Regions from separate parts of the Micrococcus sp. KT16 genome, predicted to be linked through region 1. Evidence: riboswitches for the same ligand, from Rfam matches in the RefSeq annotation. Region 1 holds a riboswitch; the other holds the start of a gene.
What was found. Region 1 has a riboswitch for S-adenosylmethionine ahead of DE149_RS04560 (bifunctional o-acetylhomoserine/o-acetylserine sulfhydrylase). Riboswitches for the same ligand answer to the same signal wherever they lie in the genome.

Region 1 (4,401 bases):
GACGCCGCGGCCCAGTCGGCTGTGCGGAGCCGGCGGGCGAGGGCGGGGTCGAGGCCGGGGCGGAGGTGCTGCAGGGCGCGGTGGACCAGCTCGAGCTCGCTGGGGGCAGGCGGGGAGACCACACGACCACGCTAACCCGCCCTCCGCCGTCCCGGACTTTCGAACGTGATATCGGGGGAATGGGGACTTTCGAACGGGAGAGAGGCCCCACCTCACGTTCGAAAGCGCCCGGGGGAGAGGGGGCGGGCGGATACTGGGGGGCATGCCCGCCACCCCGCGCACGTCCCGCTCCCAGGCCGGCCCGGCCGTCCGACCCGCCCCCGCGCTGCCCGCCCCCTCGGCGCGCACGGTGCGGTGGGAGATCGCGATCGTCCTCGGCCTCTCTCTGGGGAAGTCGGCGGTCTACGCGATCGTCCAGCTCATCGACAAGGCCACCCAGGCCCCGCTCGGCGAGCAGACCACCGTCCTCAACCCGGCCCTGGCCGACCGCTGGGCCTTCGACCTGACCTATCAGCTGCTCGGCATCGGGTTCGCGCTGGTGCCGGTGGCCCTCGTGCTGCACCTGATGCACCTGCGCGGCCGGAACCCGTTCCGGGTGCTCGGCCTCGACCTGCGCCGCCCCGGCCGCGACCTGGCATGGGGCCTGGGCCTGTTCGTGGCCATCGGGTTGGGCACGCTCGGCGTCTACGCCGCCGGCCGGGCCCTGGGCCTCACGACGGCGATCGTCGGCTCGGCGCTCGGCGAGAGCTGGTACCAGGTGCCGGTCCTGCTGCTCTCCGCGCTGCGGCACGGACTGCTGGAGGAGGTCATCGTGGGCGCCTGGCTCGTCGACCGCCTCGGGTATCTGCAGCGGCTGCGCGCCGCGGGCCTGGCACGCGATCCGGCGCCGGCCGTGCCGTCGTCGTGGGCGAGCGCCGAGGGGCTGTTCCTGCCGACCCGCGTGGCCGTCGTCGTGCTCGCCCTCGCGCTGCTGCGCGGGGCGTACCACCTGTACCAGGGGATCGGGCCGGGCGTGGGCAACGCCCTGATGGGTGTGGTGTTCGCGCTCGTGTTCCTGCGGGTGCGCCGGGTGATGCCGCTGGTCATCGCGCACACGCTGCTGGACGCCGTCGGGTTCGTCGGCTACCCGCTGCTGGCGCGGGCGGGGCTGCTCGGCTGAGCGGCCCCGCCCCCGCGCTCAGAGCGTGATCTCACCCTTCGGGGTGCGGAAGGTGACCGAGACGATCCCCGGGGTGCCGGAGGGCGCGACGTACTCGATGTTCACGTCCTGGACCTGGCCGTCCTCGTCCTCGCCGCCCAGCCACTCGGCGAGGCGCTCGGGGGAGCCGGCGATGTTCAGGTGCTCGATGGTGGCCTGCGGCTCGGCCGCCTGCGAGGGGTGCATGTCCTCCTGACCGTCGGCCCAGCGCAGGATGTACGGCAGCTGCGGGTCCGCGAGGGTGCCCTTGATGCCGATCTGCCGCCAGGACAGCTCGCGGCCGTCCGGGAAGCGACGGTTGCCGGGGACGGCCTCGCGGCCGAGGCGGCGCTCGAACCGGCCGATGTCCGGGGTGGCCACGGCCCAGCTCATCCAGCCCCCGCCCTGCTCGGTGCGGGCGCGCACGAGCTGGCCGAACGGCGCACTGAGGGAGGCCGGGTGGTCCAGGGCCTCGACGACCTCCAGATACTGCCCCTCCGTCATGGGGAAGAGCGCGTTCTGGGTGCCGAAACGTGGGTGGACACCGCCCTTGATCCGCTCGATGCCCAGCGTCTCGGCGATGCGGGCGACCGTGGCGTCCAGGCCCTCGGGGCCGGCGGCGTAGGACACGTGGTCCATGCGACAGGTGTGCACTGCGCTGTTCCTCTCCGTTCCCGGGCTGCCCCGGGGGTTGACCTGGTGCGAGTCGCGGGGCGTCGAGCCCTTGACGGGTCGGGCGCCCCGTGCGGAGAGCGTATCCGCGTGTGACACGCGTGACGAAATCGTGGCGGGGCGGCGGGCTACACTCGGAGGCACGGTCACGAGAGTCAGCAACAGGCCCCGGCATGCTGACCGGCAACCCTCCTTCCGCGGTGGGGTGCCCCGGGTGACGACCAGGCCGGCCCCACAACGGACGCCGGCAAGCGCGGGCCGATCCCACGGCCCCTCTCGACGGCGCCGGGTCATCTCCGGCACCTCGACGACGCCGGTTCCCGGATCGGCACGTCGGCCGGCGGGCGGGGCGGCCGGGTCCGGCCCCTGAACCCCTCAGGAGGGTCCGCCATGACCGACCAGACCACCCCGACCCCCGACGCCTGGGGCTTCTCCACCGCGCAGGTCCACGCGGGCGTCGCCGTCGGCCAGCACGCCTTCGGTGCGACCGCCCTGCCGATCTTCCAGACCACCTCGTACGACTTCCCGTCCGCCCAGGTGGCCGCGGACCGGTTCGCGCTCAAGGACCTCGACCCGCTCTACACCCGCATCGGCAACCCGACGCAGGGCCCGGTGGAGGAGAAGATCGCCGCGCTCGAGGGCGGTGTGGGCGCGCTGCTGCTGGCCTCCGGTCAGGCGGCGACGACGTTCGCGATCCTCAACCTCGCCGGCGCCGGCGACCACGTGGTCGCCTCGGCCAGCCTCTACGGCGGCACGCAGAACCTGTTCAAGCACACCCTCGCCAAGGTCGGCGTCGAGACGACGTTCGTGACCGACCCGGACGACCTCGAGTCCTGGCGCGCCGCCGTCCGGCCGAACACCACGGCGTTCTTCGGCGAGACCCTCGGCAACCCGCGCGGGGACGTCCTGGACGTGCGCGCCGTCGCCGACGCCGCCCACGAGGCCGGGGTGCCGCTGATCGTGGACAACACGCTGGCCACCCCGTACCTGCTGCGGCCGATCGAACACGGCGCCGACGTCGTCACCCACTCCGCCACGAAGTACCTCGGCGGGCACGCCGCGGCCATCGCGGGCGTGATCGTCGACGCCGGCACGTTCGACTACGCGCAGCACGCCGAGCGGTACCCCGGCTTCAACGAGCCGGACGAGTCCTACCACGGCCTCGTCTACGCGCGGGACCTCGGGGTGGGCTCGCCGCTCGGCGCCAACCTGGCCTTCATCCTCAAGGCGCGCGTGCAGCTGCTGCGCGACTACGGCTCGGCCATCTCCCCGTTCAACGCGTTCCTGGTGAACCTCGGCCTGGAGACCCTGTCCCTGCGCATGGAGCGGCAGGTGGCCAACGCGGCCGCGGTGGCGCGCTGGCTGGAGGGTCGCGACGACGTCGAGCGCGTGGTCTACGCCGGCCTGGAGTCCAGCCCGTGGCACGAGCGGGCCCAGCGCTACCTGCCGAAGGGCGCGGGCGCGTTCGTCTCCTTCGAGATCGCGGGCGGCCGAGAGGCCGGGGCCGCGTTCGTGGACGGGCTCACCCTGCACCACCACGTGGCCAACATCGGCGACGTCCGCTCGCTCGTGGTGCACCCGGCCTCGACCACCCACTCCCAGCTCACCGACGACGAGCAGCGCGCCGCCGGCGTCACCCCCGGCCTGGTGCGGCTCTCGCTCGGCGTGGAGGACATCGAGGACATCCTCGCCGACCTCGAGCGCGGCTTCGCGGCCGCCGCTCGCCGCGGCGACGACGACGCGGGGGAGCGGGCATGACCGCCGTCGCCACGCGTCCGTCGCGCACCGCGCTGCCCCGCGGCGGCCGCCACCGTCTGCGGGTCGGCGAGCTGCGCACCGAGACCGGCGGGCTGCTGCCCGACGTCGAGCTGACCTACGAGACCTGGGGCACCCTCGCCGCCGACGGCTCCAACGCCGTGCTCGTGCTGCACGCCCTCACCGGCGACGCGCACGTGGCCGCGCACGAGGAGGACCCGACGCCGGGCTGGTGGGACGCCCTCGTCGGCCCGGGCCGCGCCGTGGACACGGACCGGTGGTTCGTGGTCGCCCCCGCCATGATCGGCGGCTGCCACGGCTCCACCGGGCCCTCGACGCCGGCCCCCGACGGGCGGCCCTGGGGCTCCCGGTTCCCGTTCCTCACGCTGCGGGACGCGGTCGAGGCCGAGCGGCGCCTGGCCGACCACCTCGGGATCGGCGCCTGGCGTGCCGTGATCGGCGGATCGATGGGCGGGGCCCGCGCCCTCGAGTGGGCTGCGACCCACCCCGCGCGCGTCGCCGGGGTGGGTGTGCTGGCCGCCACCGCGGCCTCCTCCGCCGACCAGATCGCGTGGGGGCAGGCGCAGACGGCGGCCATCCGCCTCGACCCGGACTTCCAGGGCGGCGACTACTACCCCGGCCCCGGCCCCGTGGCCGGCCTGGGCATCGCCCGGCGCATCGCCCACACCACCTACCGCACGGCGGGCGAGCTCGGCCAGCGGTTCGGCCGGGAACCGCAGGGCGTCGAGGACCCGTTCGGCGCCGTCGTCGGGGTGCCGGGCGGGCGCGGGCGCTAC
Region 2 (4,401 bases), on a different contig from region 1:
GCGCTCCGAGCTGCTGATCCCGGGCCGCAAGGCGGCCGGCGCCCCCGTGCAGGGCTCCCCCATCTCCGGGACGGGCTCCACGCTGGTCGGCGCCCGGCAGACCGAGTCCGTGCCGCTGACCACGTCGCCGATGCCGCGCGTCAGCTCGCTGGGTGAGGGGGAGTCGCTGTCCGCGCACGGCGGCCGTCGTCGCGCCCCGCAGGACCCGGCCCCCGCCGCCACCGCCGGCGAGACGCCCGCCGACGAGAACGAGGGCCTGCCGACGGAGGCCGGCGAGCGGCCCGAGCGCCAGGACGGCGAGGAGGTCACCCAGCGCGGGACCACCGGCCGCGTGGAGGGTGAGCACCGCGGCGAGGGCCGCGTCGGCTGACCTGTCCCCGCAGTCACCCCCGCTTTCGAGGCGGGAAATCCACCTCACACGACGCCCCCGGGCGCCCATGAGATGGATTTCCCGCCTCGTCGCGTGAGGGGTCGTAGCCTGGGGCCGTGACCCCGCCTGCCCCCGTCGCTCGCCGCCCCTCCGCAGCCCTGCTGTGGGTGCTGCTGGCGGCGATGGGCGCCGGCCCCCTGTTCAACTACGGCGTCTCCGCGTCCTCCACGGTCGTGATGGAGCGGCTCGACGTCACCTCGGGCCAGCTCGGCACCGTGATGACGGTCGTGTTCGCGGCGGCCGCCGTCACCTCCCTCGGCCTCGGCCGGGCCGCCGACCGCCTGTCCGCCCGCGCGCAGCTGAGCATCATCTTCGGCGGCACCGCCGCGGCGCTCGTGCTCGGCGCCGTCGCCCCGTCCCTGCCCGTGCTGTACGCGGCGGCCGCCGTCGCGGGCGTCACGCAGGCCATCTCCAACCCCACCACGAACCGGATCATCCGGACCGTGGTGCCGCCGGAGAGGCGCATCGGGTGGGTCGGGGTGAAGCAGTCCGGCGTGCAGGCGGCCCAGCTGGTCGGCGGCCTGTTCTTCCCGGCCGCGTCCCTCGCCCTCGGCTGGACGGGCGCCGCGCTGGGGGCCGCGGTGCTCATCGGGGCGCTCTGGGTGCTCGCGCTGGTCGCCGCCCCGCCGCTGCCCGGGGCGCCGCCGCCGGCCACCGGCCCCGTCGGCGGGCGACGACGGCGGGACACCTCGCCCCTGCCGGCCACGGTCTGGTTCTTCGCGGCGATCGCGTTCCTCACCGGCCTGGGCATGCAGGCCACGAACACCTACCTGCCGCTTTTCGCGGTCGAGACGCTGGGAATGACGCTCGTGGCCGGCGGCGCCGCGGCGGCCGTGTCCGGGGTGGTGGGGGTGCTCTCCCGGATCGGGTGGAGCCGGCGGATGAGCTCCGGAGACCGGCCCACCACCCTGCTGGCCGTGATCTGCCTGGGTGCGGTGGCCGGCGTCGCGGTGTTCCTCGCCGCGGACCTGCTGGACCTGCCGGCCCTGCTGTGGGTGGGCGCCGCGGTGCACGGCCTGACGGTGCTGGGCGCCAACGTGGTGATCAACGCGGGCCTGCTGAGCGAGGTGCCGGCCGAGCGGCTCGGCCGTGCGACCGGGGCGAACTCGATGGGCATGTACGCCGGCTTCGCCCTGGGCCCACTGCTGATGGGCGTGCTGCGCGACGTCACGGGCGACTACCGGGCCGGCTTCGCGGTCGTCGCGCTCGGGTATCTGCTGGCCCTGGGCGTGGTGCTGCTGTTGCGTCGCCACGTGGGTCGGCGGGGCGCGGCCTGACGCGCAGGGCCAGGACGAGGCCCACCCCGGAGGACCGCGCCTCAGCGACATCACCGCAGTGCAGCCCTGCGGTGATGTCGCAGCGCCGCGGTCGAACGGGCGTACGGCGGAGTGCGGCGCAGTGCGCGGCGGGGCGTGGACGCCTGACACACGACGACGCCCCCGGTCCGTGTGGACCGGGGGCGTCGGAAGCCGTGCGTCAGGCGAAGATCAGAGCTTCGTCACGTTGGCGGCCTGGAGGCCCTTGGGGCCGTCCTGGGTCTCGAACTCGACGCGGTCGTTCTCCTGGAGCTCCTTGAAGCCGTTGCCCTGGATGGCGGAGAAGTGCACGAACACGTCCGCGGAGTTGTCCTCGGGGGCGATGAAGCCGTAGCCCTTCTCAGCGTTGAACCACTTGACAGTACCGACAGCCATGATGGTGTCCTTTCGATGTGCCCCCGCGGTGCGGTGGCGGTGTTGGACCGCGGCCCGGATGTGGGACGCGGGTGAAGCGGCGAGACTGAACCGCTTGCCCAACACTCATCGACGCCGGCGATGCCGGGCTGACGAGCAGTGAAGATGGCGGGATACAGCTTGATCAACTTCAGGCTCCATCATTGCACGGATCTCGCCGACCGGGAACCAGGGGCCCGATTGTTCACCTGGAGTTCGCTCAGAGCGCGCGCAGGCCGTGGAAGAGATTGCGGTGCAGGGCGGCCGGGGGAGCGGCGTCCGTGTGATCCGCGAAGGCCGTCACCTCCAGCAGCACCACCGTGTGGTCGCCCGCCGGGACCTCGGCGTGCACCCGCGTCTCGAGCCAGAGCGAGGAGCCCCCGATCAGCAGGGCGTCGTGCGGGCTGCGGTGCACGTCGAGACCGGCGAAGCGGTCGCCCTCGCGGGAGGCCAGCTGGCGGCACAGCGGCGTCTGGTCCGCCGCGAGCAGGGAGACGCCGATCGCCCCGGCCCGGCGCAGGCGCGGCCAGGTGCGGGAGCTGTTCTGCGCGGAGAAGGACACGAGGGCCGGCTCCCAGGAGATGCCCACGCCGAAGGAGGAGGAGACCATCACCTCGGGGACGCCGTCGGCGAGGCCTGCCAGCGCGACGACCCCGGTGGGGAAGGCCGAGAGGCCGGAGCGGAGGTTGCCGAGGGACAGGTCGGTGTCCCACGTGGCGGTGTGGGGTTCGTGGGTCAGGGTCATGGCGCGCGTCCTCTTCCGATGACTGGCGCGGCTCCGCAGAAGGCGGGAACGCGGATCGCCCGGATCCGCGGAGGCGCGGTACTTGCCCGTCGGGGTGTCCGAGGGGCCGAATCATCACCTGGAGCACCCCACTACTGCGTGAGAGGGTTGCCGTCCCGCCGGCCAGGGCCGTGAATGACGGGAACTCGTGATTCTGGGGTCAGCCTACGGAGGGGTCCGTGGGGTGGTCAAAGCGCGGCGGTCGCGCGGCGTCATCCGAGCTGCCCGATGTGATGCTTGACACACCGCGCATCGCCAGCCAGGATCAAGCCACTCGAGAGGGGGGCTCGAGACCGCAGCCCGCGGCCCCGCAGTCGGTTCTCTGAGAGGGATCGGATCATGCGGATGGACATCGAGAAGAAGCGTGCGGCATTGTCGGCCGCCGTGGTCGTCGCGGCTCTCCTCGGTCTCGCCATCTCGGGATGCTCCGCTTCCCCGGGCAGCGTCTCCTCCACCGCGAAGGCATCCACCGCTGCGGCGTCCTCCGTCACCGTGACGTCAGCGGCCCCCTCGGCAACCCGGTCGGCCTCCGCCACCGGTTCGTCCGCGTCGTCACCCGCCGGTGAAGAAGCACTCCCCGCCGCGCTGTTCGAGGAGGACGGGATGACGTTGGTCGAGTACACGCGCCGGCATCCGGATGCGGGCTATCTCGACCCGGAGAAGGAGTCCGTCCTGGAGGAGGCGGTCGGGACGGGCACACAGCAGATCACCGTGGACGCTCAACAGGGTGCGGTCCTTCGGGTCATCGTGCTGTGTCCTTCGGATGCCACCGGTGAGACGGAGATCCTGACCTCACGGGGTGGCGGGGGAACGAAGACCTGGATGGCCGGATCGGAGGCGCTGTGCGGCGGCTGGTCGGCGGCGACTCCCCCCGTGGATGAGGCGGGGCCGATGACGTTCACCGTCACGGTGGACAACGACAAGCCGTTCCGGATGGTGCTGACCGCACCCTCCGCATGAGGCCGCCATCACGACGGCGGATGACGGCGCGGGGAGGACTGAGACGCTCAGCGTCGGTCGCGGCCGCGCAGCGCGTCCAGCTGCCGGCGGTCCCGTTTGGTGGGCCGGCCCGCGCCCCGCTCGCGGTACGGCACCGCGAGCAGCTCACGCGGCACGGGCGGCGGGGAGTGGTCCACGTACTGCTGCCGGGCTACGGGGGCACCCACCCGCTTGGCGATCAGCCCCGTGACCTCGAGGATCCGCTCGCGTCCGTCCTGGCGCACCCGCACCCGGTTCCCGACGACGACGGGCGTCGCCGCCTTCACGGGCTCGCCGTCGATGCGCACGTGGCCTGCGCGCACGGCCGCCGTGGCCGCCGACCTGGTCTTGTACAGCCGCACGGCCCACAGCCACGCGTCGATGCGGACGCCGCTCACGCCCGCCCCCTCACGCGAAGCGGGCGCGGATCGCGGCGCCGTGCGCGGGCAGGCGCTCGTCCTCGGCCAGCACGCCGATCCCGTCCGCGACCTCCTTGAGCC

Region 2: linked by a shared signal. The riboswitch ahead of DE149_RS01995 (flavin reductase family protein) and the one ahead of DE149_RS04560 (bifunctional o-acetylhomoserine/o-acetylserine sulfhydrylase) in region 1 are both predicted to bind S-adenosylmethionine.

Annotation. Positions count from the first base shown of each region.
Region 1 is NZ_QNRG01000003.1:240,857-245,257, forward strand. It holds gene DE149_RS04545 (phosphotransferase) at 1-122, opposite strand, end outside; gene DE149_RS04550 (CPBP family intramembrane glutamic endopeptidase) at 263-1,159, shown strand; gene DE149_RS04555 (VOC family protein) at 1,178-1,816, opposite strand; SAM riboswitch class IV at 1,994-2,109, shown strand; gene DE149_RS04560 (bifunctional o-acetylhomoserine/o-acetylserine sulfhydrylase) at 2,240-3,607, shown strand; gene DE149_RS04565 (homoserine O-acetyltransferase) at 3,604-4,401, shown strand, end outside.
Region 2 is NZ_QNRG01000001.1:420,569-424,969, reverse strand. It holds gene DE149_RS02010 (FMN-binding glutamate synthase family protein) at 1-370, shown strand, start outside; gene DE149_RS02005 (MFS transporter) at 487-1,707, shown strand; gene DE149_RS02000 (cold-shock protein) at 1,918-2,121, opposite strand; gene DE149_RS01995 (flavin reductase family protein) at 2,360-2,884, opposite strand; SAM riboswitch class IV at 2,958-3,077, opposite strand; gene DE149_RS11750 (hypothetical protein) at 3,269-3,883, shown strand; gene DE149_RS01985 (RNA-binding S4 domain-containing protein) at 3,931-4,299, opposite strand; gene hisD (histidinol dehydrogenase) at 4,310-4,401, opposite strand, start outside.